4 regions of the Arthrobacter sp. NPDC080082 genome follow, and region 4 is predicted to be linked to each of the others. Evidence: riboswitches for the same ligand, from Rfam matches in the RefSeq annotation. Region 4 holds a riboswitch; each other region holds the start of a gene.
The links. A riboswitch is a leader RNA that binds a small molecule or an ion and turns the genes downstream of it on or off. The one in region 4 is predicted to bind S-adenosylmethionine.
Positions count from the first base shown of each region.

Region 1: another riboswitch for S-adenosylmethionine. It lies ahead of AB0O44_RS08165 (ATP-binding cassette domain-containing protein); the one in region 4 lies ahead of AB0O44_RS10175 (homoserine O-acetyltransferase).
Region 2: another riboswitch for S-adenosylmethionine. It lies ahead of AB0O44_RS16040 (aminotransferase class V-fold PLP-dependent enzyme); the one in region 4 lies ahead of AB0O44_RS10175 (homoserine O-acetyltransferase).
Region 3: another riboswitch for S-adenosylmethionine. It lies ahead of AB0O44_RS04015 (DUF1737 domain-containing protein); the one in region 4 lies ahead of AB0O44_RS10175 (homoserine O-acetyltransferase).

Region 1 covers NZ_JBFBKQ010000003.1:267,058-274,827, forward strand. Annotated here, with positions in the region: gene acs (acetate--CoA ligase) at 1-1,523, opposite strand, end outside; gene AB0O44_RS08145 (ABC transporter permease) at 1,580-2,491, opposite strand; gene AB0O44_RS08150 (aliphatic sulfonate ABC transporter substrate-binding protein) at 2,491-3,543, opposite strand; gene AB0O44_RS08155 (ABC transporter ATP-binding protein) at 3,719-4,552, opposite strand; gene AB0O44_RS08160 (CoA-binding protein) at 4,892-5,317, shown strand; SAM riboswitch class I at 5,393-5,482, shown strand; gene AB0O44_RS08165 (ATP-binding cassette domain-containing protein) at 5,622-6,434, shown strand; gene AB0O44_RS08170 (methionine ABC transporter permease) at 6,427-7,092, shown strand; gene AB0O44_RS08175 (NtaA/DmoA family FMN-dependent monooxygenase) at 7,129-7,770, shown strand, end outside.
Region 2 covers NZ_JBFBKQ010000009.1:43,103-50,872, forward strand. Annotated here, with positions in the region: gene aroA (3-phosphoshikimate 1-carboxyvinyltransferase) at 1-538, shown strand, start outside; gene AB0O44_RS16030 (ribosome small subunit-dependent GTPase A) at 522-1,637, shown strand; gene hisN (histidinol-phosphatase) at 1,728-2,540, shown strand; SAM riboswitch class IV at 2,639-2,752, shown strand; gene AB0O44_RS16040 (aminotransferase class V-fold PLP-dependent enzyme) at 2,787-4,202, shown strand; gene AB0O44_RS16045 (class I SAM-dependent methyltransferase) at 4,258-5,016, shown strand; gene AB0O44_RS16050 (Nramp family divalent metal transporter) at 5,095-6,390, shown strand; gene AB0O44_RS16055 (metal-dependent transcriptional regulator) at 6,401-7,129, shown strand; gene AB0O44_RS16060 (MFS transporter) at 7,116-7,770, opposite strand, start outside.
Region 3 covers NZ_JBFBKQ010000001.1:845,329-853,098, forward strand. Annotated here, with positions in the region: gene AB0O44_RS04000 (glycosyltransferase family 2 protein) at 1-1,057, opposite strand, end outside; gene AB0O44_RS04005 (ATP-grasp domain-containing protein) at 1,044-1,988, opposite strand; gene AB0O44_RS04010 (PIG-L deacetylase family protein) at 1,985-2,890, opposite strand; SAM riboswitch class IV at 3,357-3,469, shown strand; gene AB0O44_RS04015 (DUF1737 domain-containing protein) at 3,573-3,815, shown strand; gene AB0O44_RS04020 (rhodanese-like domain-containing protein) at 3,812-4,219, shown strand; gene AB0O44_RS04025 (O-succinylhomoserine sulfhydrylase) at 4,216-5,427, shown strand; gene AB0O44_RS04030 (glutamate--cysteine ligase) at 5,456-6,604, opposite strand; gene AB0O44_RS04035 (UDP-N-acetylglucosamine 1-carboxyvinyltransferase) at 6,628-7,770, opposite strand, start outside.
Region 4 covers NZ_JBFBKQ010000004.1:255,997-263,766, reverse strand. Annotated here, with positions in the region: gene AB0O44_RS10180 (MFS transporter) at 1-965, opposite strand, end outside; gene AB0O44_RS10175 (homoserine O-acetyltransferase) at 1,157-2,305, opposite strand; SAM riboswitch class IV at 2,319-2,434, opposite strand; gene AB0O44_RS10170 (bifunctional o-acetylhomoserine/o-acetylserine sulfhydrylase) at 2,618-3,934, opposite strand; SAM riboswitch class IV at 4,020-4,136, opposite strand; gene AB0O44_RS10165 (VOC family protein) at 4,329-4,967, shown strand; gene AB0O44_RS10160 (type II CAAX endopeptidase family protein) at 5,116-5,883, opposite strand; gene AB0O44_RS10155 (histidine phosphatase family protein) at 5,964-6,620, shown strand; gene hutI (imidazolonepropionase) at 6,626-7,770, opposite strand, start outside.

The DNA.
Region 1 (7,770 bases), on a different contig from region 4:
TCGTCGTATTTGGCGCCGTCGCCGGCGAGGAACCAGCCCTGTTCCGCGTACTGGCGCCAGTAGGAGTCGTAGTAGCGCCGCGGGTTGCCCCAGACGGTGCGGGCGATCGCCGGGCCGGGGGCGTCCACCACGATGAAGCCCTGCACCCCGGGCGGTACCGGGGCCCCGGCCTCGTCCACGATCCGGGCGCCGACGCCGGGCAGCGGCCGGGCGGCGCAACCGGGCTTGAATGCGGTGTCGGTCGGGGCGGGGGAGAGGATGGTGGCGCCGGTCTCGGACTGCCACCAGGTATCCACCACTGGCGCGGTGCCGGCTCCGACGTTGTCCCGGAACCAGCGCCAGGCCTCCGGGTTCACGGCCTCGCCCACGGTGCCGAGCAGCCGGATGGAGGACAGGTCGAACGAGGCGGGGATGCCATCCGGGAACCAGCCCATCAGCGAGCGCACCAGGGTGGGTGCGGTGTAGTACTGCGTGACGCCGTAGCGTTCGATGATCTCGAAGTGCCGGCCCGGGTGCGGGGTGTTTGGCGTGCCCTCGAAGATCACCTGGGTGGCGCCGTTGGAGAGCGGGCCGTACAGCTCGTAGGTGTGCGCGGTGACCCAGGCGAGGTCCGCGGTGCACCAGTGGACGTCCCGGTCCCGGAGCGCCGGGTCCGGGTTGCTGAAGAGGTGCTCGAAGCTCCACGACGCCTGGGTCAGGTAGCCGCCGGAGGTGTGGACCAGGCCCTTGGGCTTTCCGGTGGTGCCGGAGGTGTACATGATGAACAGCGGCGTCTCGGCGTCGAACGCCTCGGCGACGTGGACGTCGGAGGCGCGCCCGACGGCGTCGTGCCACCACACGTCCCGGCCCGGGACCATCGGGACGGTGCCAAGGTCCTCCGGCGCGGTGGTCCGGTTGACCACCAGGACGTGTTCGACGGCGTTGTCCCCGGCGACGGCGGCGTCTGCATTGGCCTTCACCGGCACCGCGGCGCCGCGGCGGAACTGCCCGTCCGTGGTGACCAGCAGCTTCGCGCCGGTGTCCTCCACCCGGAACTTCAGCGCGTCGGCGGAGAACCCGCCGAACACCAGGGAGTGGATGGCGCCGATGCGGGCCACGGCCAGGGTGATGATGACCGTTTCGGGGATCACCGGGAGGTAGATTACCACGCGGTCGCCCTTGGTGATGCCGAGGTCCAGCAGGGCGTTGGCGGCCCGGGATACTTCGCGTTGCAGGTCCGCGTAGGTGAGGGTGCGCCGGTCGCCCGGTTCGCCCTCGAAATACAGCGCCACGGTGTCACCGCGTCCCGCCGCTACATGGCGGTCGACGCAGTTGTAGGCGACGTTGAGCTTCCCGCCCTCGAACCAGCTGATCTGCGGACCGGTTCCGGCCGCCGGGTCCGCGGGGACGCGGCGGTGCGTGGTGTGCCAGGGCAGCCCCGCACCAGCGGACCCGGCGGGTTCCCAGTCCAGGCGCAGCGCGGCCTGTTCCCAGAATGCGATGCGTTCGGCCTCGGTCAACGGAGCCTGTGTCTGTGGTGCCACGGTGCCTTGGCCCAGGGTCTGGGGGCCCGGGGTCTGTGCCGTGGTCTCTGCTGCCGTTACGCCCACCGGTTCACCGCCCACTTCTCGGCCAGGCCGAGCAGCGCGTCGGTGATCTTGCCGATCACGGCCAGCAGCACGATGGCCAGCAGCAGCCGGTCCGTGCGGCCGTTGTTCTGCGAGTCGGTCAGCAGGAAGCCCAGGCCCATCGAGGAGGCGATGAGCTCGGCCGCCACGAGGAACAGCCACGCCTGCGCCAGGGCCAGCCGCAGACCGGAGAACACGGCGGGCACGACGGCGGGCAACTGCACCGTGGTCAGCAGCTTCACGCCCTTGAGCCCGAAGGCTCGGGCGGCCTCCACCAGGTTCCGGTCCACGTGGCGCAAGGCCAGCGAAACGGTGGTGAAGACGGGGAAGAACGCGCCGATCATGATCAGGGTGACCTTGGAATCCTCGCCGATCTTCATCCAGAGGATCAGCAGCGGCACCCAGGCCAGGGACGGAACGGCCCGCAGCGCGCCGATGGTGGGGCCCAGCAGGGCGTCCGCCACGCGGGAGAGCCCCACCAGGGAGCCGAGGAGCAGACCCAGGGCGGCGCCGGCGGCGAATCCGATCAGCACCCGCTGGGTGGAGATGGCGACGTGCAGGCCCAGCTGCCCGCGGCGGAGCAGGTCGAGGCCGGCGTCGAACACCATGGCCGGCGGCGGGAGCTGGACCACGCTGAAGAGTCCCGCGGCGGTGGACAGCTGCCAGGCCGCCAGCACCGCCGCGGGGACCAGCAGTCCAAGGAGCAGACGCGCCCAGCCGCGGGCCAGGAACCCGGCGGGGGACCATCCGTTCGCCGGGGTGCCGTGTCCTCCCGTGACGGGGGAGGCCGGCCGGGCGGCGTCTGCCGGAGCTGCGGGGGCGGCTGCAGCGCGCCCGTCCGCAACGGTGGTGCCGGTGAAGGGGGAATCTCCGAGGCCGGCCATCAGGAGTCCTTGATGGCGGAGGCGTCCGCCTTCTTCACCAGCGAGTCATCGAGAAGCGAGCCGACGGCGTCGTCGATCTGCTTCTGGCTCGCCACGTCCCCGGTCTCCACGAAGGTGGGACCGATCTTCGCGAGGACCGTGCGCTGGGCTTCGCCCGGCGCCGGGTTGACGTTGAGGTTGCTGCGCTGCAGCACCACGGTCTTGGCCACGGCCAGGTCCAGGCCGGCGGCCTCGGCCAGGATCTGCGCGGTCTCGTCCGGGTTCGCGGCCGCCCAGGCGCGGGCCTTCTCGTAGGCGTTCACCACGGTCTGCGCCTGCTGCGGCCGGTCCTTGAGGAAGGACTCGGTGGCGTTGAGGAAGCCGTAGGTGTTGAACGAGAGGTTCCGGTAGAAGAGCTTGGCGCCCTTCTGCTCGGCGCCGGCCATGATCGGGTCCAGCCCGGACCAGGCGTCCACGGATCCGTTCTCCAGGGCGGTGCGGCCGTCCGCGTGCTGCAGGTTCTGCACGGTGACGTCCTTGGGCGAGAGGCCGGCCTCGGACAGCGCCTGCAGCAGGAAGAAGTACGGGTCCGTGCCCTTGGTGGCCGCGACCGACTTGCCCTTCAGGTCCGCCACCGTGCTGATGCCGGAGCCGGGCTTGGTGACCAGGGCGGCCCATTCGGGCTGGGAGAAGATGTCGATGGTCTTGATCGGGGAGCCGTTGGCCTTGGCCAGGAGCGCGGCCGAACCGGCGGTGGAGCCGACGTCCACCGCGCCGGAACGGAGTGCCTCGTTGGCCTTGTTGGAGCCGGCCGACTGGACCCACTTGACGGTGACGCCCTGGTCCTTAAGGGCGGCCTCCAGCCAGCCCTTCTTCTTGATCACTAGGCTCAGCGGGTTGTAGGTGGCGAAGTCGATGGTCAGCGTGCCGCCGCCGTTGCCGCCGGCGGCCGCGGCGGCTGCGGGCTGGCTGCCGGAGCCTTCCCCGGCGACGCACCCGGTGAGGGCCAGGGCCGCGGAGGCGGCGACGGCGGTGAGGACGAAACGGCGGGACGTGGTGCGGGTGGGAGCCATGGAAGTTCCTTTACGGGCGGTGCGAGCGATGCGAAAGAGACAGGAGAGTGATGCGGGTGGCCGCCGGCGCGGGGAGCGGGCGGCTCGCCGGTCCGGTGCTGTGGTACCGGCGGCGCTGCCTGCCGGGAGCGGACGGACCGTTCAGGCCGTGACCGGGGCGGCGGGGGCGGGGCCGTTAGTGGCCGTCGACGCCGAGGCTGGCCAGGAGCGAGGTGCGCATTCGGGCCAGTTCGGCCGAGGCGCGGTCCCGTGGCCGTCCGCCGGGGACGGCGAGGGTGCGCACGATCGTGGCGCCGGCCGGGGACGATTCGGTGTCCTCCCGGCCGAGGACGATGATGCGGTCCGCCAGTTGCAGGGCCTCGTCGACGTCGTGCGTCACCAGCAGCACCGTGGTGGGTTCGGCGCGGTGGACCTCCAGGAGCAGGTCCTGCATCTTGATCCGGGTCAGTGCGTCGAGGGCGCCGAAGGGCTCGTCGAGGAGCAGCACGCCGGGGTTCCGGGCCAGGGCACGGGCCAGCGACGCGCGCTGGGCCATGCCGCCGGAGACCTCCCGGGGGCGGTGTTTGGCGAAGTCCTGCAGTCCCACGAGTTCCAACAGGCGGGCCACTTTGGCCTTGCCGTCGCGGGCGCTGACGCCGGCGGGCAGGCCGATGGCGATGTTCGCCTGGAGGGTATGCCAGGGCAGCAGCCGCGGCTCCTGGAACGCGAAGGCGCAGCGGTCGTCGACGCCGCGGACCGGTTCGCCGTCTATGGCGACGCTGCCGGAGGTGGCGGCGTCGAGTCCGGCGGCGGCCCGGAGCAGGGTGGACTTGCCGCAGCCGGAGGCGCCCAGGATGGCGAGCACCTCGCCGGGGACAACGTCGAAGCTGACATCCCGGAGGACGGTGTGCGCGGCGGGGCCGGTCCCGAAGGCGCGGCCCAGGCCGCGGAAGGACACCGGGAGGGCGGGGGTGCCGGAGCCGGGCCGGGCGTCGGCCCGGGGCTGGGACGGGTGCAGGACAGCAGTCATAGGGTTACTCCATCGGTCCTGGCAGTAGCACCCTACGGAAGCAGCCTTTGGCCCGGGTAGTCAGTCCGGACCCTTCCCTCGGCGTGCGTCCTCGTTATCGGCGGGCTCCGGGGTGGAGGTCCGTCGACCAGGGTTGCTGCGGCGTCATCGATCCAGGTCTCTCGGCCGCTCGGGATGGTCACTGTCTACTAAAACCGAACGGCGGATTTTCGCCAAATGGGCGCGTAATATTCGGAAACCTGCGGACGTGAGGTGTCTGGCCCGATTAGAAATTCGGCACAGTGCCCGGGGTGGGATTCCCTACTGCGGGGCCGCTGCCGGCGGACGTAGGCTGGCCGCATGAGCCACGTGAACGATCCCGCCGTCGTCGAACGCCTCCTGCGCACCAAGGGCCGGTGGGCCATCGTGGGCCTGAGCACCAACCAATGGCGTGCTGCCTACGACACGTCGCTGTTCATCCGCGACCGCCTGGGCATGGACATCATCCCGGTCAACCTGCCCGGCGACGACGTGCACGGAGAGGCCGGCTACCGCTCGCTGGCGGAAATCCCGGCGGAGAAGCGGCCCATCGACGTCGTGGATTGCTTCGTGAACTCCGGACGCGTCGGCGACGTGGTGGACCAGGCGATTGCCGCCGGCGCCGGCGCCGTCTGGCTGCAGCTGGGCGTCATCGACGAGGCCGCGGCCGAACGCGCCAAGGCCGCCGGGCTGGACGTCGTCATGAACGCCTGCCCGGCCAGGGAAGCGCCGCTCCTGGGCCTTTAACCGGGACTGACGGGAGCTTTACGGCGTGTGACGCGCCGCTTTCACCTCGGCCGGGCGTGTGCCAGATTCGTGGGGTAACCATCCCGAGCGGCTGAGAGACCTGGCTCCGTGACGCCGCAGCAACCCCCTCGATGAGGACGGTGCTACCGCCAGGACCGATGGAGAACCACTGTTCCACGGACCCGAGAGGCCGCGCTTTGCGCTGCCCCGGCGCCGGGGGATGAGGCTTTCCTCGGGCGAGCCCCGGAGGAATCATGAACACCACAACGACGGCAGCGCCGGCCCGGATCGCGGGCGGTCTGCTGTGATCGAGATCCAGAACGTCAGCACCTCGTTCCCGTCGAAGGACGGCCGGTTCACCGCCGTCGACGACGTCACCCTCACCGTGGAGCGCGGCCGGATCCAAGGCATCATCGGGTTCTCCGGCGCCGGCAAATCCACGCTGCTGCGCAACATCAACCTGCTCGAACGCCCCACTTCGGGCCGGGTCCTGGTCGACGGCGTGGACCTGACCGCCCTAAGCGAGCCGGAACTGCGCAGCAGCCGGCACGGAATCGGCATGATCTTCCAGCACTTCAACCTGCTCAACAACCTCACCGCGCAGGAGAACGTGGAGCTCTCACTGAAGTTCGCCGGGGTGGGGAAGGCCGAACGCCGGCGCCGGGCGGCCGACGCCCTGGCCATCGTGGACCTCGCGGACAAGGCCGCCAGCTACCCCGCGAAGCTCTCCGGCGGCCAGAAGCAGCGGGTGGCCATCGCCCGGGCGCTGGCCACGGAGCCGAAGGTCCTGCTCTGCGACGAACCGACGTCGGCCGTGGACCCCCGGACCACCGCCTCCGTGCTGCAGTACCTCGCTGACGTCAACGCCGAATTCGGCATCACGATCGTGGTGGTCACGCACGAAATGAACGTCATCAAGGCCATCGCGGACAACGTCGCGGTCATGGAGGACGGCCGGATCGTCGAGCAATTCGACCTGGCCGAGCTCGAACGCCCCGGCTTCCACCCCGCCACCTCGATCGGGCGGTACCTGGTCTCCGACGCCATCGAGCTGAACCGGCCCCACCGGGCAGCCGCCCCGGCCGGCCCCGCCCCGAAAGGCCTGATCCATGCTTGAGCGCATCCTCTCGGTCCTGCCCGAAATCGGCGCCGCCATGGGCCAGACCCTGGCCATGCTGCTGGTCGCGATCCCGCTGGCCGTCCTGATCGGCACGCCGCTGGGCGTCTGGCTCTACACGATCGGCCCCGGCGGGCTGCGGCACCGGCCCCGGCTCCACCGGGTCCTGGACGGCCTGGTCAACCTGGTCCGGTCCTTCCCGTTCCTGATCCTGCTGATCGCCATCATCCCGGTGACCCGCTTCATCGTGGGCACCACCATCGGCACGGCCGCGGTGATCGTCCCGCTGAGCATCAACGCCATCCCGTACTTCGCCCGCTTCGTGGAACAGAACCTCAGCCAACTCGGCAGCGGGGTGGTGGAGGCCGCCCGTTCGATGGGAGCCAGCCGGTCCCAGATCGTCCGGGACGTGCTGCTGGTGGAGGCCCGGCCGGGACTGGTCAGCTCCATCACCATCATGACCGTCAGCTTCATCTCCTACTCGGCAATGGCCGGGCTGGTGGGCGGCGGCGGGATCGGCGACTTCGCCATCCGCTACGGCTACTACCGCTACGAAACCCCGCTGATGATCACCGCGATCATCCTGATGATCCTGCTGGTCACCCTCGTCCAGTTCGGCGGCTCCCGCCTGGCCCGCCGCCTCGACAAGCGGCTCTGACCGCGGCCCCGGCACCCCACTTCGGAAAGCAGAACCATGACTTCACCAGCCAGCCCCCGCTTCGACGGACCCCGCCCCCGCCTGCTCCTCAGCGCGTTCGTCATGAACACCACCAGCCACATCATGGGCGGCCAATGGCGCCGCCCCGAGGCCCAGCAGCACCGCTTCAACGAACTGCAGCTCTGGACCGACCTGGCCCGGCAGCTGGAGGACGCGAAATTCGACGCGATCTTCTTCGCCGACGTCGTGGGCCTCTACGGCGACTACGACGGCGGCTGGGCCTCCCACCTGAGGAAGGGCCTGCAGGTTCCCTCCAACGACCCGCTGATCCTGCTTTCGGCCCTGGCCGCCGCCACCCGGGAGATCGGCTTGGCCGCCACCTCCTCCGTGATCCAGAGCCACCCCTTCCAGTTCGCCCGGCAGATGTCCACCCTGGACCACATCAGCAACGGCCGGGTGGGCTGGAACATCGTCACCAGCGTGCTGGAAAACTCGCACCGGAACTTCAACTCCACCGAGCTGACCAAACATGACGAGCGCTACGACTGGGCGGACGAATACGTCGAGGCGGCCTACAAGCTGTGGGAGGGCTCCTGGGCGGACGACGCCCTGGTCCGGGACAAGGAGGGCGGCCTCCACGCGGACCCCGAAAAGGTCAGCAAGATCTACCACAGCGGG
Region 2 (7,770 bases), on a different contig from region 4:
AGGCACCACGCAGGTCGGCGACCTCTGGCGAGGCATCCTCGCCGCGATGGGCGCGACCGTCAGCCTCGAGGGCGGCACCCTGACCGTCACCGGCGGCCGGTCCATCAGCGGCGGCACCTTCGCCGACACCAGCGAACTCGCCCCCACGGTCGCCGCGCTCTGCGCCCTGGCCGACGGCCCCTCCACCCTGACCGGCATCGCCCACCTGCGCGGGCACGAAACGGACCGGCTCGCCGCCCTCGTCACCGAGATCAACCGGCTGGGCGGCGACGCGGAGGAAACCACCGACGGCCTCGTCATCCGGCCCGCCCCGCTCCACGGCGGGGTGGTCCGCAGCTACGCAGACCACCGGATGGCCACCGCCGGCGCCATCCTGGGCCTCGCCGTCCCCGGCGTCGAGGTCGAGGACATCGCCACCACGGCCAAGACCATGCCGGACTTCCCGCAGCTCTGGGCCGCCATGTTGGCCCCGGCCGATGGCACCAGTTCAGACGAGGCCCGTGCAGACAAGGACGCCGCCGGTGGCCCGCAGCACTGACTCCTGGGACGAATCCGACGTCCGGATCCGCCCCAACAAGAAGGGGTCCCGGCCGCGCACCAAGGACCGGCCCAGCCACGACGACGCCGTGACCGGCCGGATCATCACGGTGGACCGCGGCCGCTACACCGCGGTCGTCGCCGAGGGCACCGATGAAGAGCGCACCGTGATCGCCGCGCGTGCCCGCGAACTGCGCCGCAATCCGGTGGTGGCCGGCGACTTCGTCTCCCTCGTCGGCAACGTCAGCGGCGAACCGGACACCCTCGCCCGGCTGGTGAAGATCCAGGACCGGCGCACCCTGCTGCGCCGCAGCGCCGACGACACCGATCCGATCGAGCGGGCCGTGGTGGCCAACGCGGACCAGCTGGTGGTCGTCGTGGCCGCTGCCAACCCGGAGCCCCGCACCGGCTTCATCGACCGCGCGCTGGTGGCCGCCTACGACGCCGGGATCGAGCCACTGCTGCTGATCACCAAGGCCGACATCAAGGACCCGGCCGAGCTGCTGGCGAACTACCGCCACCTCGACCTGCCCGTCATCATCTCCAAGACCGCCGACGCCTCCGCCTCCGGCATCGACGCCCGCTCCGACGACGGCCTCTCCGCCCGGCTGGACGGCCCGGCCGTCGCCGAACTGCACGGCTACCTGGACGGCAGGGTCACCGTCATGCTCGGCCACTCCGGCGTCGGCAAGTCCACCATGGTCAACGCCCTCACGGGGGCGGAGCGGGCCACCGGTGGCGTCAACGCCGTCACGGGCCGCGGCCGCCACACCTCTTCCTCCGCCCTGGCGCTGAAGGTCACGGATGCCCCGGCCGGCAGCTGGATCATCGACACCCCCGGGATCAGGTCCTTCGGGCTGGCCCACGTGGACCCGGACCGCATCCTGCGTTCCTTCCCCGACCTGGCCCCCGGCACCGAGGACTGCGAGCGCGGCTGCAAGCACGACGCCACCGCCGTCAACTGCGGCGTGGACGCGTGGGTCCAGGCCGGCCACGCGGGCCCCTCGGGCCCGGCCCGGCTGGCCTCGCTGCGCCGGCTGCTGGGCACCGACCCGCGGCAGGAGGCCCAGGAGACCAAGGAACTGGGCACCGTCTCCTGACCGTATGTCGCCTCTTCGCCCCGCGGGCGATCCGGCCGTCCGGGACGTGGCCTCCCCGGCCGGAGCGCGTTTAGACGGTAGTTTGGAAGCATGAGCCAACCCGCGTCGAGCTACAACGATGACCTGCGCCTTGCCCACGTCCTGGCGGACTCGGTCGATTCCCAGACCATGAGCCGCTTCAAGGCCCTTGACCTCAAAATCGAGACGAAGCCGGACCTGACGCCGGTCACCGACGCCGACAAGGCCGCCGAGGAGGCCATCCGCGGCCAGCTCTCCCGCTCCCGCCCCCGCGACGCCGTCCTGGGCGAGGAATTCGGCAGCTCGGGCCACGGCTCCCGCCGCTGGATCATCGACCCGATCGACGGCACCAAGAACTTCGTCCGCGGCGTCCCGGTCTGGGCCACCCTGATCGCTCTGGTGGACGAGGGCGAGCCGGTGGTCGGCGTCGTCAGCGCCCCCGCCCTCGGCAAACGCTGGTGGGCCGCCAAGGGCGCCGGCGCCTACACGGGCCGCTCGCTGGCCGCCGCCACCCGGCTGCGGGTTTCGAACGTCTCGGACCTCTCGGATGCCTCCCTCTCCTACTCCAGCCTGGGCGGCTGGAAGCAGCGCGGTAACCTCGACGAATTCCTAGGCCTGACCGAGGAGGTCTGGCGCACCCGCGCCTACGGCGACTTCTGGTCCTACTGCCTGGTGGCCGAGGGCGCCGTCGACATCGCCTGCGAGCCGGAGCTGAACCTCTACGACATGGCCGCCCTGGTCCCGATCGTCACCGAGGCCGGCGGCCGGTTCACCTCCCTTGAAGGCGAGGACGGCCCGTTTGGCGGCAACGCCCTGGCCACGAACTCGATCCTGCACTCCGAGGTCCTCAAGCGGCTCAATCCGAACCTCGACGACCTGCTCTAGAGCGGCGCCTTCCCTAAGGGCCGGTTCCGCGTAACACAGCGCTTCACATTGCCGCGCCCCTTTCCGGGGCGCGGCACTCGTGTCCTAGGCTCGAACCAGGTCACGAGTGCCAGCGCTAAACCCCGGTTTGCTGGCCGGCAACCCTCCTTTCGCGGCGGGGTGCCCCGGGTGACGACCTGGCCGGTCCGGAGCGGACCCGGCAAGCGCGGATCCCCAGCACGCGGGGTCCTTTTCGAGCGAGGTCCCATGTCCACTGCCATTTTTTCGTCCCTAGCGTCCACCTCCACGGCTGTATCCGCCGCGCGCGCCCCGCTGGCCGCCGTGACCGGCGCCGAGATCCAGGCGCCGCTGATCCAGGGCGGCCAGGTCCGCTACGCCAATCTGGACTACGGCGCCTCGGCCCCCGCCCTGTCCGTGGTTTCCGCCTACCTCAACGAGATCCTGCCCTACTACGCCAGCGTCCACCGCGGCGCCGGCTACGCCTCCCAGCTGAGCACCTCGGTGTATGAGAACGCGCGGACCATTGTGCGGGAGTTCGTCGGCGGCCGGCCCGACGACGCGGTCATCTTTACCCGGAACACCACCGATTCGCTGAACCTCCTGGCCGGGTGCCTGCCCACCGCCGGCGGCCGGCACCTGGGCGAGGTCCTGTACCTGGACATCGAACACCACGCGAACCTCCTGCCTTGGCAGGGGGTTCCGCACCGCAGCGTCGTCGCCTCGCCGACCCTCGCCGGGACGCTGGCGCGGCTCCGGGCCGAGCTGGCAACCGGCGGCATCAGCCTCCTCGCGGTCACGGGCGCGTCGAATGTCACCGGCGAGATCCTGCCCGTCCGGGAGCTGGCTGCGCTGGCGCACGAGCACGGGGCGCGGATCGTCGTCGACGCAGCGCAGCTGGCCCCGCACCGCCGCATCGACGTCGCGGCCGACGGCATCGACTACGTCGCCTTCTCGGGGCACAAGCTCTACGCGCCCTTCGGCGCGGGTGTCCTGGTGGGGCGGCCGGACTGGCTCGACGCCGGGACGCCGCATCTGGCCGGCGGCGGCGCCGTCCGCGACGCCCGGCTGGACGCCGTCAGCTGGACCACCGGACCTGCCCGGCACGAGGGCGGCTCCCCCAACGTCCTCGGCGCGGCCGCCCTGGCCCGCGCCACCCAGGCGGTCGCGGCCCTGGACGAAGCATCCTGGCACGGCCACGAGGATGCCATCCGGTCCTTCCTTGCCGACGGCCTGCGGGAGATCGACGGCGTGAGCGAGCACCACATCTTCGAGGAGACCGACCGCGGGGAGGGCCACGGCACCATCGGCGTCGTGAACTTCTCGGTCGCGGGGTACGACGCCGGTCTCGTCGCCGCGTACCTGTCCGCAGAGCACGGGATCGGTGTGCGGGACGGCAGGTTCTGCGCGCATCCGCTGCTCAAGCGGCTGGGCCTGCCCGCCGGGTCGCTGCGGGCCAGCTTCGGCCTGGGCTCCCGGCTCGAGGACGCCGAGCGGCTGCTGGCCGCGCTGCGGACGCTGCGGCGGGACGGCCTGGGCTGGGACTACCTGGTGGATGCCGGGCGCTGGGTACCGGCGAACGACACCCGCAGCTACCCGCACTGGGCGCCCAACACCCCCGGCACCGCCGGGGCGGCCCCCTGCACCCTCGACGGCCCCGAATAGCCGGTTTACGGTAGATTCGACGGGTATCTTCCCGAGCTGCCGAAGGAGAGTTCACGTGGCAGGCGGCGGCCCCAAACTGCATCAGAACCGGCGGAAGGAGCTCGGAGCGAGCTTCCAGGACGGCGGGGAACACTACGACCGGGTGCGGCCCGGCTATCCCGCCGACTCCGCCGACTGGCTCATTCCCGCCGGAGCCCGGGACGCGGCCGACGTCGGGGCGGGGACCGGTAAGTTCACCGCCCTTCTCGTGGCCCGCGGCCTGGCCACGGCCGCCGTCGACCCGTCGGCGGACATGCTGGACCAGCTGCGCGCCGCCCTCCCTGGTGTCCCGGCCACGGTGGGGACCGCCGAACACACAGGCCTCCCGGCGTCTGCGTTCGACCTGGTGACGGTGGCGCAGGCCTGGCACTGGTGCGAGCCGCTGCAGGCCAGCACCGAGGCCGCCCGCATCCTGCGTCCGCACGGGGTGCTCGGGCTAATCTGGAACCAGCTGGACACCTCCGTGCCGTGGGTGCACCGCCTCTCCCGGATCATGCACGCCGGGGACGTCCACAAACCCTCGTTCCGCCCACCGGTCGGCCCGGAGTTCACCGGGCTGGAGAGCCACCTGACCCGGTGGGAGGACCCGGTGACGCCGGAGGAGATCCTGGAGCTAGCCAAGTCCCGCAGCTACTTCCTGCGGGCCGGCGAGGCCACCCGGGCCAAGGTGCTGGCCAACCTCCAGTGGTACCTGTACGAGCACCTCAGTCATGGTCCCGGCGAGACGCTGGCCCTGCCCTACCTCACCAAAAGCTGGCGCGCGATGAAGGTCTGAGCCTATGATTTCGGTATGCCTAACTTTTTTGTTCAGGCATACGGAACTCATTTGACCCACCAGCCGCAGGAGCCTGCAATGTTGCACCTCGCCGAACAGGATCCCGCCGCCGGCGGCCGGAGCCCGGTCCGTGGCAGGAAGGGGCCCCGCCGGGCCCTGCTGGCGCTGCTGGGGCCGGCCTTCGTCGCCGCTATCGCCTATGTGGATCCCGGCAATGTGGCGGCCAACCTTACCGCGGGCGCCGAGTTCGGCTACCTGCTGGTCTGGGTGCTGGTGGTGGCCAATGTCGTCGCCGTCCTGGTTCAGTACCAGTCCGCCAAGCTGGGCATCGTCACCGGTCGCAGCCTGCCGGAACTGCTCGGGGAACGCCTGCGTCCCGGCTGGCGGCGCGCATTCTGGGTCCAGGCCGAAATCGTCGCGGCCGCCACGGACCTGGCCGAAGTGGTCGGCGGCGCCGTGGCCCTCTACCTGCTCTTCGGACTCCCCCTCCCACTGGGCGCCGTCGTCGTCGGCGGCATCTCTATGGCGCTGCTGGCCATGCAAAGCCGGAACCGGCAGCGGCCCTTCGAACTGGTGATCATGGGCCTGCTCGCCATCATCACGGTGGGCTTCCTGGCCGGGCTGTTCATCAGCCCGCCGGACCCGTCAGGGGTCCTCTCCGGCTTGGTCCCCGGGTTCCGCGGCCCGGACACCGTGCTGCTGGCCGCCAGCATGCTGGGCGCCACCGTCATGCCGCACGCCATCTACGTCCATTCGGCGCTCTCGCGCGACCGGCACCGCCCCGACAGGCACCGGCACGTTCCGCAGCACGCGGTGGAGCGGCTGGTTCGCGCCACCCGCTGGGACGTCATCGCGGCGCTGGCCGTAGCCGGCATCGTCAACATCGGCATGCTGCTGCTGGCAGCGTCAACCCTGGGCGGGGTGGAGGGCACGGACAGCATCGAGGGCGCCCACGCCGCCATCAGCGCCAGCCTGGGACCCGTGGTGGGCGTGGTCTTCGCCGTCGGGCTGCTCGCCTCCGGGCTGGCCTCGACGTCCGTGGGCTGCTACGCCGGGGGAACCATCATGGAGGGGTTGCTGAAGATCAGGATCCCGCTGATGCTGCGCCGGCTCCTGACCCTGGTTCCCGCCGTCGTGCTGCTGGCCGTCGGCTTCGACCCGACCTGGGCGCTGGTGCTCAGCCAGGTGGTGCTGAGCTTCGGCATCCCCTTCGTGCTGGTCCCGCTGGTCGTGCTGACGAGCAGCACCCCGCTGATGGGCGGCTTCGTCGACCGGTTGCCGCTGCGGATCGCGTCCGTGGTCAGCGTGCTGCTGGTGGTGGCCCTGAACCTGGCGCTGCTGTGGTTCACATTCACGGGTGCGGCCGGACGGTAGGCTAGGGGCTGTGAAAACCAGCCCGCCTTCTTCCTCGATCGAGGACTACGTCAAGGTCATCTACACCTTCACGGAGTGGCAGGACAAGCCGATCACCTCCACGCAACTGGCCCAGCGCCTCGGCGTCGCGAACTCCTCGGTCTCGGAGATGGTCCGCAAGCTCAAGGAGCAGGGCCTGGTGGACCACAAGCCCTACGGAGCCGTCACCCTGACCGCGGACGGTGAGCGGCTGGCCCTGTCCATGGTCCGGCGGCACCGGCTGATCGAGACGTTCCTGGTCCAGGAGCTCGGCTACCGCTGGGACGAGGTCCACGACGAGGCGGAGACCCTGGAGCATGCGGTCTCGGACACCTTCATCGACCGGATGGCGGCCAAGCTGGGCCACCCGGTCCGCGACCCGCACGGCGATCCCATCCCCGCGGCGGACGGCTCGGTCCTGATGCCCCCGGCGGTGCGGATGAGCGAATTGCCAGCCGGCCAGGGCGGCCGCATCACGCGGATCAGCGACGAGGACCCGGACCTGCTGCGCTATCTGGCGACCGAACGCATCGAGTTGGACGCCGCCGTCGCGGTGCTGGGCAGGAAGCCGTTCGGCGGCCCCCTGGTGGTGCGGATCGCCGGACCTGACGGATCACGGGAGCTCGACCTTGCCGACCGGGTCGCCGACGCCCTCTGGGTGCACCCTGTGTCAGCAGACGACGAAGAACCCGGCAGCTCACCCGCCGCTAGTCTCCGCTAGCCCCTTGGGCTCCCCCGCCGTCGCCAGCCCCGCCTTCTGCTGCAGGCCCGGCGGACGCGTCCGCGGGCGCTGGCGGATTCCGGATCCCGACGGCGGAGGCCAGCGCGCCGGCGACGAACAGCGCGGCGGTGACCAGCGACGTCGCGTGCAGTCCCGCAGTGGTGATCACCGGCCCGGTGATCAGCCCGGCGAAGGCGATCGTCACCAGCCCGGCGATGCGGGCGACGGCGTTGTTCACGGCCGAGCCGATCCCGGCTTCCTCGGGCGGAACCGCGCCGAGGATGGCCGAGGTCAGCGGCGCCACGGTCACGGCGAGACCGATCCCGAAGACTACGACGCCGGGAAGGACCTGCCACGCATAGTCCAGGGGCAGGCCGATGCCGAGCATCAGCAGGAAGCCGGCCGCGCAGAGCAGCGGCCCGGCGGTCATGAACCAGCGGGGGCCAAAACGTCCGGAGAGTGCCCCCATCCGGGACGAGAGCAGCAACAGGATCAGGGTGGAGGGCAACAGGGCCAGGCCCGCGGCGGTGGCGCCGAGCCCGGCCACCTGCTGGAGGTAGAGGCCCAGGACGAAGAAGCCCAGGTTCAGCGCCCCGTAGATCACCAGGGTGGCGGCGTTGCCCCAGCCGAAGTTCCGCACC
Region 3 (7,770 bases), on a different contig from region 4:
CCAGCCAGCCCAGGACCGCCCACGCGTCGGCGCCCAACGGGCTCCGGCCGCCGGCCACCAGCAGCAGCAGGTCCAGCAGGAGGAACAGCTGCAGGACCGGGAGTGCCACCATGGTCACGGTGTTGAACAGCAGGTAGGCGCCGAACCGGCCGCGCCGCAGGTTTCCGATCATGTCCTTGTGCACCCGCATGGTCTGCAGCAGCCCGCGGGCCCACCGGACCCGCTGCCGCCAGAGGGCGTGCACCGTGGACGGCGATTCGGCGTAGACCAGGGCCTTCGGCGCGAACACCACGTTGTACCCGGCCCGGTGCACCCGCCAGGTCAGCTCCAGATCCTCCCCCACGGTGTCCTCACGGAACGGTCCGACGTCGGCCAGGACCGAGCGCGGGAACGCGCCGATGTTGCCGGAGACGATCGGCAGGCAGCCGATCACCGTCAGTGCCCGCCGGACCAGGCCGGTACCCACGTGGCTGATGAACGCGAGCATCCGGGTCTGGACGCGGTTGAGGTTGACCGGCCGGTCGTCGCCGCAGACGGCGCCCACCCGGCGGTCCGTGAAGCCCTGGAGCATCCGCTTGACCGTGCTGCGGGAGAAGATGCCGTCGGCGTCGACGAACATCAGGACCTCGCCGGTCGAGTAGTTCAGGCCGCGGTTCAGCGCGGCGCCCTTACCGGCGTTCTCCTGGGTCAGGACCGTGATCCTCGGGTCCCCGGCGGCGAGCTCGTGCATCAGTTCCAGGGTGTTGTCCGTGGACCCGTCGTCCACCAGGACCACCTCGTACCGGTCATAGGTGGTGAGCTGGATGGAGCGGACGCAGTTCTCGATCACGGTGGCCTCGTTATAGGCCGGGACGATGATCGAGACGGTCGGCCACTCGTTCAGCAGGGTCCCCTGGCCGGTGCGGCGGCGGCGGGTCACCTGCACCTGGAACCAGAGGGCCAGGGGCAGGACCAGCAGCTTCAGGAGGCCGAAGACCAGCACCGGAATGCCGAGCACCACCAGCAGCAGCTGGGCGCCGGGCATCAGCCCGGCCAGGAGATTCTCATACCAGGGCATGGGCGAACGCTCCCCTCGTCTGCCGGAATGACGCCGGGTTGAAGGCCGGGAGGGAGAACGAGGCGAGGACGGCGTCGAGCAGTTCCGGCGCGCGCTGGCTGTTCGCCCCGAATCGGGCATTGATTTCGAGCACCACCGGGGTGCCGTCGGCCCGGCGCCGGACGTCGAGGTCCACCGGCCCGGTGAGGGACAGGGCACGGACGGCGTTCATCGCCAGGTTGCCGACGTCGTTCGCCTCCCCCGCCTCCACCCGGCGGGTACTAAGGGCGTTGCCGACCTCGCCCTGCGCGAGCGCGGTTTTCTCCACGACGACGGCGAACGGCGGTGTGGTGTTGTGCGCCGGGGTTCCGAAGACCATTGGCCCGTACTCGGTGCCTGGGATGAATTCCTGGACGATCAGGCCGCCGGGAAGTCCGGCCCAGTCGACGTCGGAGCCGCTCCGGACCACCGTCACGCCGCGGCCGCCCCGGGACACCCGGGGCTTGATGACGACGGGTCCGCCCAGGAGCTCGATGGCCTCCTCCGCGCAGCGGAAGTCCCGGGGAACCCCGAAGGCGGGAACCGGAACGCCGGCAGAATGCAGCTGCCAGGCGGTGTAGAGCTTGTCATCGGCGAGCGCGACGGCGCCGGTCGGCCCGATGATGACGCGGACGTCCGGGCCAAAGCCGGCCCGGAAGGCGGCCAGGCGGGGCAGTTCCTCACTGACCGTGGGGATCACGAGGTTGATGCCCTCGGCGCCGACCAGCCGGCGCAGCGCGGACACCAGCTCGGGATCCGTGGCCGCGGGTACCCGGACCACCGGCACCCCGGAGACTTCGGCCAGGTCGCGGATGTCCGTGCCGAGGACCGGGATGCCACGTTCGGTCAGTTGCGCGGCGAGGGCACGGCCGGCGGGGCCGCCGACGCCGGTGACCAGCACGCGCGGCTTCACAGCTTCTCCATTTCGGTGCTCAGCAGGCGGACGGGTTCATAGGCCTCGGCCACCCGGCGGCGGGCCTGGCCGCCGCGGAAGGAGGCGATGCCGCGGACCCGTTCGGGCGTCATGTACGGCTTGGCCAGCTGGTCGCTGTGCATCTTCACCGCCTGGACCTTGGCGTCGACGTAGTCGTCAATGTCCACGAAGACGCTGGGGTTGAATTCCCGCGTGGCCGAGGGGCTCTCGTAACAAAGGATCGAGTGGTGCTGCCGCGCGGCCCGCAGGGTGGCCTGGTGCACCGCCTGGTGGTCCTGGTGCTGGTCGTGGTTGGAGTGGGTGAGGATGATGTCCGGGTTGAAGCGCACGATCGCGTGCTCGATGGCGCCCACCATTTCCTGGCTGTGGCGGTGCAGCTCGGTGTCCGTGAAGTTGTGATGGATCATGCCGGTCAGGCCCATGAACGTGGCGCCGCGCTGGGCGTCCAGCGACCGCTCCAGGGCGTTGCCGCCGCGCTTGCCGTCGCTCATCACCAGCCCCTGCACCTCGTGGCCGGAGTCGACGAACTTGGCGAGCGTTCCGCCGCAGGCCAGCTCCAGGTCGTCCGGGTGGGCGCCGATGGCCAGCACCCGGCGGGGCTGCCGGGCCGGGCTTCCACCGGTGCGCAGGGCGGTCAGCGCGATGGCGAGGGCGGTGAGTCCGCCCAGGGTGGCGGTCAGGTCGGCGGTCTGCCAGAACTCGGAGGCGTCCAGGGCAAAGGCGGCGACGTTGGCCAGCAGCAGCACCGCGCCGGTGGCGAGGGAAATCCGGCGCAGAAGTTCGGGACGGCGCAGCCGGCGGTGGAACCAGGATTTCCCCACCGCCGCTGCGACCAGCAGCGCAATCAGCAAGACGATTATCAAGACGTAAATCGAGACCATGAATCTTTCCAGTTCTTCTTCGAGGTGCCGGCCGCCCCCAGTGCTGCGCCGGACAAAATGATGGATCTGCAACCCGCCCGGCAGAGGCTGCCGGGTTCTGGAGGGAAGGATTGCTTGTCAAAGAACCGGTCCGCGGTATCCCGGCGGAGACGTCAAAACCCATGCGCCAGCGGCACTGCGCATACGGCCGGAAGCGGCCGCGCAGCGGGTGCTGAAAAGGCGTATGCGGTATGTGGAGACCCAGCGGAGACCTTGGACTGCCACTTCAGTAAACGTGACGCCCCTATCGGAAAACCCGAGTAGGCAATACCCGAAAAGCATTCGGCCACCGCGGACGGAACTGGCTTTTTGTACTCGATCACGACGGGCGCGATACTCGGTCGGCCTACGGCGGACGGCCTCCCGTGACCGAACATGACGGGGCCGACGCGCGGGCGCGGGCCCCGGGGTGTTAGGTTTTTTGCAGAGTAATGAGAACCGGTGCCAAGCCCTGACTGGCCGGTCGGCAACCCTCCTTTTGCGGCGGGGTGCCTCAGGTGACTACTCGGCAATCGACCATTCGAGCTGCAAGCGTGAACGTAAGGAGTTTGTCGTGTCCGACGCGACCCCGCCCCCAGTCCCCGCCCCCGGAACCGGCACCCCGGCCAACCCTCCCGCGCAGGCCGCAGCGCCCGCGGAGCGGCTGGCCTACCGGCTGCTGACCGGCCCAGACGACCGCAGCTTCTGCGAGCGGATCTCGGCCGCCCTTGCCGAGGGGTATGTGCTGCACGGCAGCCCGGCCGCAACCTTCAATGGCACATCGGTGATCGTGGCGCAGGCACTGGTGCTGCCGGCCGCCGTCGCGGAGGCGGACGCCGCGGTGGCCCGCGCCGTCGACGGTCTGGAATCCGAAGGGCTGGAATCCGAAGGGCAGGCGGGGGCATGAGCTACGCCGGGGACCTGACCCCGCAGGCAACCTGGGAACGGCTGCAGTCCGGCGCGGTGCTGGTGGACGTCCGCACCCGGGCCGAGTGGGCCCAGATCGGCGTCCCGGTGACCGGCGGGGCGGCCGCGGAGCCGGTATTCATCGAGTGGACCCGGGCCGGCGGCGTGCCGAACGAGGACTTCCTGGACGAGCTCCGGCAGCGCGTCCCGGCCGACGCCGAACTGCTCTTCCTCTGCCGGTCCGGGGCCCGCTCCGTCGCGGCGGCAGGGGCTGCGACGGCGGCGGGATTCACCGTCTACAACGTGCTGGACGGCTTTGAGGGCCAGCCGGATGAGGCCGGCGTCCGCCGCGTCAACGGCTGGAAAAACGTGGGCCTGCCGACCGACGGGACCCGCACCGCATGAGTTTCAATCCCGAGGCCGCGGACTGGAACCCGGACACCCAGGCCGTCCGTGGCGGCCTGGACCGGACCGGCTTCCAGGAAACCACCGAGCCGATCTTCCTCAACTCCGGCTTCGTCTACGAATCCGCCGCCGCCGCGGAGCGGGCCTTCACCGGCGAGGACGAGCGGTTCGTCTACTCCCGCTACGGCAACCCCTCGGTGGCCACCTTCCAGGAGCGGCTCCGCCTGCTCGAGGGCACCGAGGCGTGCTTCGCGACGGCGTCGGGCATGTCCGCGGTGTTCACCGCTCTCGGCGCGCTGCTTGGGGCCGGTGACAGGGTGGTCGCCGCCCGGTCCCTGTTCGGATCCTGCTTCGTGATCCTGAACGAGATCCTGCCGCGCTGGGGCGTGGAGACCGTCTTCGTCGACGGCCCGGACCTCGACCAGTGGCGTGACGCGCTCTCGACGCCGGCCACCGCCGTGTTCTTCGAGTCGCCGTCGAACCCGATGCAGGAGATCGTGGACATCGCCGCCGTGAGCGGGCTGGCGCACGCCGCCGGCGCCACCGTGGTGGTGGACAACGTCTTCGCCACCCCGCTGCTGCAGCGCTGCACGGACTTCGGCGCGGACGTGGTGGTCTACTCCGGCACAAAGCACATCGACGGCCAGGGCCGGGTGCTGGGCGGCGCGATCCTGGGCAGCAAGGAGTTCATCGAGGGCCCGGTCCGGCAACTGATGCGCCACACCGGACCCGCGCTGTCCGCCTTCAACGCCTGGGTGCTGACCAAGGGCCTGGAAACCATGTCGTTGCGGGTCAACCACGCCTCCGCCTCGGCGCTGCGGCTGGCAGAGTGGCTCGAGGCGCAGCAGGCCGTGACTTGGGTGAAGTACCCGCTCCTGGCCTCCCACCCGCAGCACGAGCTGGCCGCCAAGCAAATGAAGTCCGGCGGGACCGTGCTGACCTTCGAACTGGCGTCCCCGGCCGGCCGGTCCGCCAAGGATGCCGCCTTCGGGCTGCTGGACGGGCTGCGGATCATCGACATCTCCAACAACCTGGGCGACTCGAAATCGCTGATCACGCACCCGGCCACCACCACGCACCGGGCCATGGGTCCGGAGGGGCGGGCCGCTATCGGGTTGAGCGACGGCGTGGTGCGTCTCTCCGTCGGACTGGAGGACGCGGAGGACCTGATCCGGGACCTTGGCCAGGCGCTGGCGCGGATCCAGTAATCCCCGGCGGCGGCGTGGAACGTACGGCCTAGAACCGGCGGACGGGTGCCAGTGCCGGCAGCGGACCGGTAGCGGTGCCGGCGTCGGGCACGTCCCCGCCGACCGTGGTCCGCACCGCCTCGCCGACGACGGCGCCGAGCCCGGCGCGGCGCTGCAGCTCCGCACCGGTGCCCTCCGCCAGGATCCTGGCCACCCCGGCGCGCACCACGCCGAGCTCGCCCTGATCCGCCAGGACCGGGGCGAGGTAGTCCACCAGGGCGTTCACCACCTCGGCCGCGGGGCGGGGCCGGAAGGTCCCGAAGTCCAGCAGCTCGGAGGACAGCCCGCAGTTGCTCGCCTGCCAGGCCGCCATCCTCAAGAGCACGGTCGGCACCGGCGCCGGGTCCACGCCGTCGTACCACTCGCGCGAGGCGGTCTCCACCAGCGCCCGCACCAGCACCGCCAGCAGCGCCGCGTCCTCCGCGCGCAGGCACACGTCCGCCACCCGGATCTCCACGGTGGGATGGTTCCGGGCCAGCCGCGCGTCGAAGTACACCATGCCCTCATCGAAGAGCACGCCGCTGTCCAGCAGCCGCGACACCACCCTGCGGTAGGCCGCATGGCTGCCGAAGACCATCGTCGGACCGGCAGCGGGCCAGCGGTTCCAGGCTTGGGTGCGGTAGCTCTCGAACCCCGTTTCCATCCCGTTCCAGTACGGGGAGTTGGCGCTGAGGGCGATCAGCACAGCCAGCTTGTCCCGGATCCGGTCCAGCACCGCCACCCCCTCCTCGGGCGAGTCGATGGCGGCGTGGACGTGCAGCCCGCAGGTGAGCTGCTCCTGGACGGTGAGGCCGAACCGCCGCTGCATCGTGGCGTAGCGCAGTTTGGGGGTGGTGTGGGTGGGTGCGGCCAGCGGCGAGGTGGCCAGTGCCGCGACCCGGGCGCCGTGCACCCGGGCGGCGTCGTCGGCGGTCCGGCGGGCCCGACGAATCTGCCGCAGCAGGGCGTCATGCTCCCGGCACGGCAGCGTCTGGGTTTCGATCTGTTCGAGCTTGAGCTCGAAACTGAAGCCGGAATGGCCCTCGCCGGTCTCCGGGCCCCGGACGAGCCCGCGCAGCATGGCGTCCGCGAGCGCCAGCGGCACCCCGCTGACGGGGTCCACGATCAGCAGTTCCTCTTCGACGCCGAAGGTGCGCATACCCCATTGTGCGCCGGGGGTCTTTAGTCCTGGAAGTACTCGATCTTCGCGCCGATGGTGTTCAGCCGCTCGGCCAGATCCTCGTACCCGCGCTCGATCACGTAGATGTTGCGCAGCTCGGACACGCCCCGGGCGGCCAGCATGGCCAGCAGCAGGCAGGCGGCAGGGCGGAGGGCCGGCGGGCACCCCACCTCGGCGGCGCGCCACTTGGTGGGGCCGTTGACGTAGATCCGGTGCGGGTCCAGCAGCTGCACCTGCGCGCCGAGCCGGTTCAGTTCGGTCAGGTAGATGGCGCGGTTCTCGTAGACCCAGTCGTGGATCATGGTCTGGCCCTGCGCGTTGGCGGCGATCACGGCGAAGAACGGCAGGTTGTCGATGTTCAGGCCCGGGAACGGCATGGGGTGGATCTTGTCCTCGGGCGCCTTCAGCTCGGAGGGCCGGGTAGTGACATCCACCAGCCGGGTCCGGCCGTTGCGCGCCACGTATTCGGCGGAGACCTCCAGCCGCTGGCCCATCTGCTCCAGGGTGGCCAGCTCGATCTCCATGAACTCGATCGGCACGCGGCGGATGGTGACCTCGGAGTTGGTCACGATGCCGGCCGTGATCAGGCTCATCGCCTCGATCGGGTCCTCGGAGGGGAAGTACTCGATGTCCACGTCCACCGCGGGCCGGCCGACAATCTTCAGCGTGGTGGTCCCGACGCCGTCGATCTCCACGCCCAGGCGCTGCAGGTAGAAGCAGAGGTCCTGGACCATGTAGTTGGGGCTGGCGTTGCGGATGACCGTGGTGCCGCGACGGTGGGCGGCAGCCATGATGGCGTTCTCGGTGACCGTGTCGCCCCGCTCGCTGAGGACGAAGGAGCGGTTCTCGCCGTCGGCGGGCGGCGCCTGGACGGTGTAGAAGCCGGAGGTGGCCTCCACGCGGAGGCCGAACTGGCGCAGCGCCTGCATGTGCGGCTCCACGGTCCGGGTGCCCAGGTCGCAGCCGCCGGCGTAGGGGAGCCGGTACTCGGCGGACTCGTCCAGCAGCGGGCCCAGCAGCATGATGACGCTGCGGGTGCGGCGGGCTGCGTCGACGTCCATGCCGTCGAGGTCCAGGACGGCGGGGCGGCGGATCTGCAGGTCGGTGGCGTTCAGCCAGGTGCACTCGACGCCGATGCTGGTCAG
Region 4 (7,770 bases):
ATGTAGACCGGGCGGCGGCCCAGGCGGTCGGACAGCCGGCCCACCATCGGAACCACAGAGAAGTGAATGGCGTGGGCGATCAGCAGCAGCATGAGGATGCGGGTGGTGTCGGCGTGGACCACGGTCTTCAGGTAGGTGATGGAGAAGGTGACCACGAGGTAGTAGAGGATGTTCTCCGCGAAGCGCAGGCCCATGGCGGTGAAGACGCCGCGGGGGTAGCGGCGGAAGACCTCGGCAACGCCGTAGCCCTTGTGGCCGGCTTCGACTTCCTTGCGGGCCTCGAGGAAGATCGGCGCATCGTTGACCTTGGTGCGGATGTAGTAGCCGATCAGGACGATCACGGCGGAGAGCCAGAAGGCCACACGCCAACCCCAGCCGAGGAAGTCGGCGGAGGACAGGACCGAGGAGAGGATGAACAGCACCGCGGTGGCGAAGAGGTTACCCAGCGGCACGGCGGACTGCGGCCAGCTGGCCCAGAAGCCGCGGGACTTGCTGGGGCTGTGCTCGGCCACCAGCAGGACGGCGCCGCCCCACTCACCGCCGACGGCGAAGCCCTGGGCGAAGCGCAGGAAGACCAGCAGGGCCGGAGCCCAGTAGCCGATCTGGGCGAAGGTGGGCAGGCAGCCCATCAGGAAGGTGGAGACACCCACCAGGATGATGCTCAGCTGCAGCAGCTGCTTGCGCCCGAACTTGTCACCGAAGTGGCCGAAGACGATGCCGCCGATGGGGCGGGCGACGAAGCCGACCGCGTAGGTCAGGAAGGCGGCCAGGATGCCGTCCAGTTCGGTCTGGGAATTGGGGAAGAAGGCCTTGCCGAAGACCAGGGTTGCGGCGGAGGCGTAGAGGAAGAATTCGTACCACTCCACCACCGTGCCGGCCATGGAGGCGGCGACGACTTTCTTGAGGCCGGACGCCTTGACGTCGGTTTCCTCTGCGCGCCTCGCGGCGGCGTTTTCCGTGCTCATAAGAACTCCTTCGGTGTCGCCATCGACACCCTGCGGCTTACTGGGCTGACTCCGTGTGAGTTGGACCACACGCGGTCATTCTCCACGAGTATGGAGTGTCACCGCCGCAGCCTCAACGACCAATCGCGCAGAGCCTATCTGCAAAATTGCACACCAGTCCCCGGCAAGAGCCAGCGAAGAAGCCTTGATGCTCAGGCGAAGAACGCCTCCCGGAGGACGCCGCCGAGCTGGCCGATCTCGGTCAGGAACCCGTCGTGGCCGATCGGGGCCGAGATGACGTGCATGGGCACCTCCCCCGGCAGGGCCGCCGCGAGCTCCCGGGACTGTTCGGGAAAGTACAGCCGGTCCGAGTCCACGGCGGCGATGAAGAACTCGGCGGTAGCCCCGGCGAGCGCCTGCTGCAGGTTTCCGCGGCCACGGGCGACGTCGTGGCTCATCAGCGCTTCGGTGATCGCGATGTAGCTGTTGGCGTCGAAGCGCTGCACCAGTTTATTGCCCTGGTGGTCCAGGTAGCTCTCCACCTGGTAGCGGCCGCGGCCGGACAGCGGCCCGGGCGCGAGCGGTGTCTCGCCGTCCTGACCGGTCCGGCCGAAGCGGCCCTCCAGTTCGGCGGCCGAGCGGTAGGTGATGTGCGCGATCCGCCGGGCCAGCGCCAGGCCCTCATGCGGCTCGGGGCCGCCGTAGTAGTCGCCGCCATTGAAGCGCGGGTCCTGACGGATCGCGAGGGTCTGGGCCTGGGCGAAGGCGATCTGTTCGGCGGTGCTGTAGGCGCCGACGGCGATCACGGCGCAGCGGCGCACGCGTTCCGGGTAGCTGACGGCCCACTCCAGGGCCCGGGCGCCGCCGAGGGAGCCGCCGAGCACGGCGTGCCATCGGTGGATGCCCAGCGCGTCGGCCAGCCGGGCCTCGGCGGCGGTGCTGTCGCGCAGGGTGACGAGGGGGAAGCGGGATCCCCAGGGCCGGCCGTCGGGCGCCGGCGTGGACGGGCCGGTGGAGCCGTAGCAGCCGCCGAGGATGTTGATGGACACCACGAAGTACCGGTCCGTGTCCACGGGCGCGCCGGGGCCGGCGAGCTGTTCCCACCAGCCAGGCTCCCCGCCGGCGCCGCGGGTGACGTGGGTGTCCCCGGTCAGGGCGTGCTCGATCAGAACGGCGTTGGAGGCGTCCGCGTTCAGGGTGCCCCAGGTCTCGTAGGCCAGCACCACGTCCGGCAGGACGGCGCCGGATTCGAGTTCCAGGGCGCCGACGGACAGGTACCGCACGGTGCCTTCGGGGGCGGCGGCGTTTCCTGCTGCGGGGCTGGTGGCGGGTACACCCGTTCGGGTGACGGCAATCGTCATGTTAAAAGACCTCACTTCGCGCTTGCCTGCCGTCAATTGACCGGCAGGCCAGGTCTTCACCCGGGGCACCCCGCCGCAAAAGGAGGGTTGCCGGCCAGCAAGCCGGGGCTGTCGCTGGCACTCATGACCTGCACCGAGTCTACGAAAGAGGGCGGCGTCGTGGCGAAGATTGTGACTTCCATGTGACAGCCGCCCGCCCCGCCGCCCCGTTTCCCCACCTTTGAAGGCCAAGGCGGGCGGGTCGCCGCGGACACGCCGCGCCGGCCGCCGTCGGGCCCGCAAAGGTGGGGAAATCCGGCAGGGGTCCCGGACCTAGCCGGTCTTCGCGGCGCGGAAGCCGGCGTCGAGGTCCGCCAGGATGTCGTCGATGTGCTCCAGGCCCACCGAGAGCCGGACCAGGCCCGGGTGGACGCCCGCCACCGCCTGCTGCTCCGGGCTGAGCTGGCTGTGCGTGGTCGACGCCGGGTGGATCACCAGCGAGCGCACGTCGCCGATGTTCGCCACGTGCGAGTGCAGCTCCAGGGCATCGACGAAGCGCTTGCCGGCCTCCACTCCCCCGGCGATGACGAAGGAGACGACGGCGCCCGTACCGCGGGGACCGTACTTCCGGCCGCGCTCGTACCAGGGGCTCGAGGGCAGCCCCGCGTAGGCGACCGATTCGACGTCCTCCCGGCCCTCCAGCCATTCGGCCACCCGGGTGGCGTTGGCGACGTGCCGCTCCACCCGCAGGCTCAGCGTCTCGATGCCCTGGGCGATCAGGAAGGCGTTGAAGGGCGCGACGGCGGAGCCGAGGTCGCGCAGCAGCTGGACCCGGGCCTTGAGGATGTAGGAGAGGTTGGCCCCCAGTGCGCCGTCCGCGCCCAGGTCCCGGGCGTAGACCAGGCCGTTGTAGCTGGGGTCGGGGGTGTTGAAGCCGGGGTACCGCTCCGGGTCCGCGCCGAAGTCGAACTTCCCGGAGTCCACGATCACACCGGCGATCGCCGAGCCGTGGCCGCCCAGGTACTTCGTGGCCGAGTGCACCACGATGTCCGCGCCCCACTCCAGCGGCCGGATCAGGTACGGGGTGGCGAGGGTGTTGTCCACGATCAGCGGCACCCCTGCCTGGTGGGCCACGTCCGAGATTCCCTCGATGTCCAGGACGTCCTGGCGCGGATTGGAGACCACCTCCCCGAAGAACAGCTTGGTGTTCGGCTGCACCGCCTCGCGCCACTGGTCCAGGTTGTCCGGGTCCGCCACGAAGGTCACGGAGATGCCGAACTTCTTCAGAGTGTGGGCCAGCAGGTTGTAGGTGCCGCCATAGAGGCTGGGGCTGGCCACCACGTGGTCCCCGGCCTCGGCGATGTTGAGGATGGCGAAGGTTTCCGCCGCCTGCCCGGAACTGAGCAGCAGCGCGCCGAGGCCGCCCTCCAGGCTGGCGATGCGCTGTTCGACCGCGTCCTGGGTGGGGTTGCCGATTCGGGTGTAGATGGGGGCGAGCTCGGCCAGGGCGAACCGGTTGGCGGCGCTCTCGGCGCTCGGGAAGACGAACGACGTCGTCTGGTAGATCGGCAGCGCACGGGCGCCGGTGGCGGCGTCCGGCTGCTGGCCGGCGTGAATCTGACGGGTTTCAAAGGACCAGGCGTTGGACATGGTGTCTCCTGTGACTGGGCTCAGGACGGCACCGCCTCCCGGGTCCTGCGCCGCTGGCAGGTCCCGGAATATCGTCACGGCCCTGGCGCCGCGCTTGCCCCGCCGGCGGTCGCCGGAGGGCCAGGTCTTCACCCGGGGCACCCCACCGCGCAAGGAGGGTTGCCGGCCAGCGAGCCGGGGCTTGGCGCTGGCACTCATGACCTGCTCCCAGTGTAGGAAGCCGGAAACCGGTCCGGATAGCTTTGTGACAAAGATGAAGAAACCGGTCCCCGGGACGGCTTCTCCGGCGGATTTCCCCGGCCGCGCCGGGCGGCACGGGGACCCTCCGGGCGGCGCCGGCGAGGTTAGGACAGCCTAAGCTGAGAGGTCCATCACAAAGTGCCAAGATGAGGGCATGCGCATGGATCACGTCTCTTACGCCTGTGAAAAGGATGGCCTCGCGGCCACCACCGACCGTATCGCCACGGCCCTCGGGGTCGAGGCCGTCAAGGGCGGCGTGCACCCCCGATTCGGCACCCGCAACATGATCATCCCCCTCGCCGGGCACAAGTACCTGGAGGTCGTGGAGGTCCTGGACCACCCGGCGTCGGACAAGGCACCGTTCGGCCAGGCGGTCCGCGCCCGCTCCGCCGCCGGCGGCGGCTGGATGGGCTGGTGCGTTGAGGTCGACGACCTGGCACCCTTCGAGGAACGCCTGGGCCGCGCCGCGGTCAACGGCAACCGCAAGTTCCCCGATGGCCGTGAACTGGTCTGGAAGCAGATCGGCATCCTGGGCCTGATCGCGGATCCGCAGGTGCCCTACATGCTCAAGTGGGAGGGCGACCCGGCCCTGCACCCGTCCAACGCCTACGAGAGCTCGGTGAAGATGTCCGAGCTGACCATCGCGGGCTCCGCGCAGCGGGTCACCGAGTGGCTGGGCGAACCGGTGGAGAAGCCGCTGGAGGACGTGGCCGTGAACTGGCAGGCCCCGCACGGCACGCCGGGCATCCTCTCGGTCACCTTCGAGACCGCTTCCGGAGCCGTCACCATCTAGGGCTTCGGCCCGCCACAACTTCGGCCGCCGGCCGCGGGTGTCAATGACGCCACCCGCCGCCGGGGGCCGAAACTCTTTAAGCCGCTCCCCGCCTCGTCGTGCGGGTCAGGGCACCGCAGGACACGTCTCCGCAGGAATCCCAGAAGCCTCAGCCCAGGCCGACCGCCTTGCCGAACAGGCTGAAGCCCACGAACGCCACGATGTCCAGCAGCGCGTGCGCGATCACCAGCGGCATCACCCGCCGGGTCCGGGTGTAGACCAGGGCGAAGATGACGCCCATGATGGCGTTGCCGATGAACGGCCCGAACCCCTGGTACAGGTGGTAGCTGCCGCGCAGGATTGAGCTCGCGGCGATGGCCGCCGGCAGCCGCCAGCCGAGTTTACCGAACCGGTCCAGCAGGTATCCCACCACGATCACCTCCTCGACGATCCCGTGCCGGATGGCGGAGAGGACCAGGACGGGCACGGTCCACCAGTAGGTGCCCAGCGCGCTCGGGATGATCGCCGTCGTGATGCCCAGGGCCCGGCCGGCGGCATAGAGGCCCAGCGACGGGATGCCGATCAGCAGGAACAGGCCCACACCCTGCAGCAGGTCCTTTCCGGGGCGTGCGAAATCGAACCCGAGCTTCCGGAATGCCGAGCCGCCGGGGGTCCCCGGCTCGCGGGGACCGGTGAGGAAGTAGAGCACCAGCAGCACGGGGACGAGCGCGAAGGCGATGTCCAGCAGCTGGTAGGTCAGGTCGAAGTACTCGCGGCTGCTCTGGGAGCGGTTCAGCGTTGAGGTCCCCTGGGCCAGCGGCGCCTGCGAGAGCTTGTCCAGCAACTGCACCACCGAGTACACCGCCGACTGCCCCAGCGAGAGTCCCAGCACAATCCATACTTCGAACCGCACACGGCGGCGGGAGGTAACCAGCATGGTCCTATCTTGCCTGCCGTTGCCGGGAGTTGGCCGGACGCGCCTAAGCTGGGGCTGTGAGCGCGCCCGGGAAAATCCTGATGATCCGGCACGGCCAGTCCGCCGCCAATGCCGACACCTCCATCTACAACCGGGTGCCCGATTACCGCATCCCGCTGACCGATCTGGGCGTCGAGCAGGCCCGGGCCGCCGGCGTCGAACTCCGCCGCCAGCTGGACGGGCAGCAGGTCTGCGTCTACGTCTCCCCCTATCTGCGTGCCTACCAGACCCTCGAAGCGCTGGACCTGGGCAACCTGACCGAGCGGGTCATCGAGGAGCCCCGGCTGCGGGAGCAGGACTGGGCGAACTTCCAGATCGCCGGTGACATCGAGGACCAGAAGGAGCTCCGGAACGCCTACGGGCACTTCTTCTACCGGTTCCGCGAGGGCGAGTCCGGGTCCGATGTCTACGACCGGATCTCCTCGTTCATGGAGACCCTGTACCGGCACTGGTCCAAACCGGACTACGCGCCCAACGCCCTGTTCGTTACGCACGGGCTGACCATGCGGCTGTTCTGCATGCGCTGGTTCCACTGGTCCGTGGAGTACTTCGAGTCGTTGAACAACCCGGACAACGCCGAGCTGCGCACCCTGCACCGCACCGGGGACGGGAAGTACGAACTCGACAAGCCGTTCAGCCAGTGGGTGGAGCGGCGCGTGGACGAGACCGTGCTGCACGCCCCGCCCATGGTCTTCTAGAAGGTTTAGCGGGCGCGGACCCCGGCGCGCCAGACGGCGTGGGTCAGCGGCATGCCCGGCCGGTAGGCCAGGTGGGTGGCCGAGGGGGCGTTGAGCAGGTGCAGGTCCGCGCGGTGGCCGACGGCGATCGACCCCACAGCGCGTTCGCCGTCGACGTCGTTCCCCGACTCCCGGCCCAGCGCCAGCGCCCCGCCGTAGGTCGCGGCGCGGACCGCCTCGTGCACGCTGAGCCGCATCTGCAGCACCGCGGTGGTGACGCAGAAGGCCATGGAGCTGGTGTAGGAGGTGCCGGGGTTGGCGTTGGAGGCGAGGGCCAGCTGGACGCCGGCGTCCAGCAGTTCGCGGCCGGGGGCCAGCGGCTGCCGGGTGGAGAGGTCGCAGGCCGGCAGGCAGGTGGCCACCGTGCCGCGCTCCCCGGCGCCGGCCGCGGCTTCCCAGCCGGACCAGCTGTCCGCGAGGTCGCGCACGTCCTCCCGGGACAGGTAATTCACGTGGTCCACGCTGGCGGCCCCGAACTCCACCGCCAGCCGCACGCCCGGGCCCTCGCCGAGCTGGTTGCCGTGCAGCCGCAGGCCCAGGCCAGCCTCCCGGCAGGCCGCCAGCACGCGGCGGGACTGCTCCTCGGTGAAGGCGCCGCGTTCGCAGAAGACGTCGGCCCAGCGCACGTAGGGCCGGACCGCTGCAAGTATCGGACCGCAGACCAGGTCCGTGTACTCCTCGGCGTCCATGCCAGCCGGGACCAGGTGGGCGCCGAGGTAGGTGACCTCGTCGGCGACCGTGGAGGCGATCCGGGCGCTGCGGGCCTCGTTGTCCACGTCAAGCCCGTAGCCGGTCTTGGTCTCCAGGTACGTGGTGCCCTGCGAGACGGCCTCCGCCACCCGGCCCAGCGCCAGGCGGGTGAGGTCGAAGTCACCGGTCGCCCGGGTCGCGCCCATGGTCACGGCGATGCCGCCGGCGCTGTACTCCTCCCCCGCCATCCGCGCCTCGAACTCCGCGGTTCGGTCGCCGGCGAAGACCAGGTGCGTGTGCGAGTCCACCCAGCCGGGCAGCAGCGCACGCCCCGCGGCGTCGATGGCGTCGTCCGCGGCCGGGGCGTCCCCGGCGGGGCCCAGCCAGGCGATGCGTTCGCCCTCGATGACCACGGCGGCGT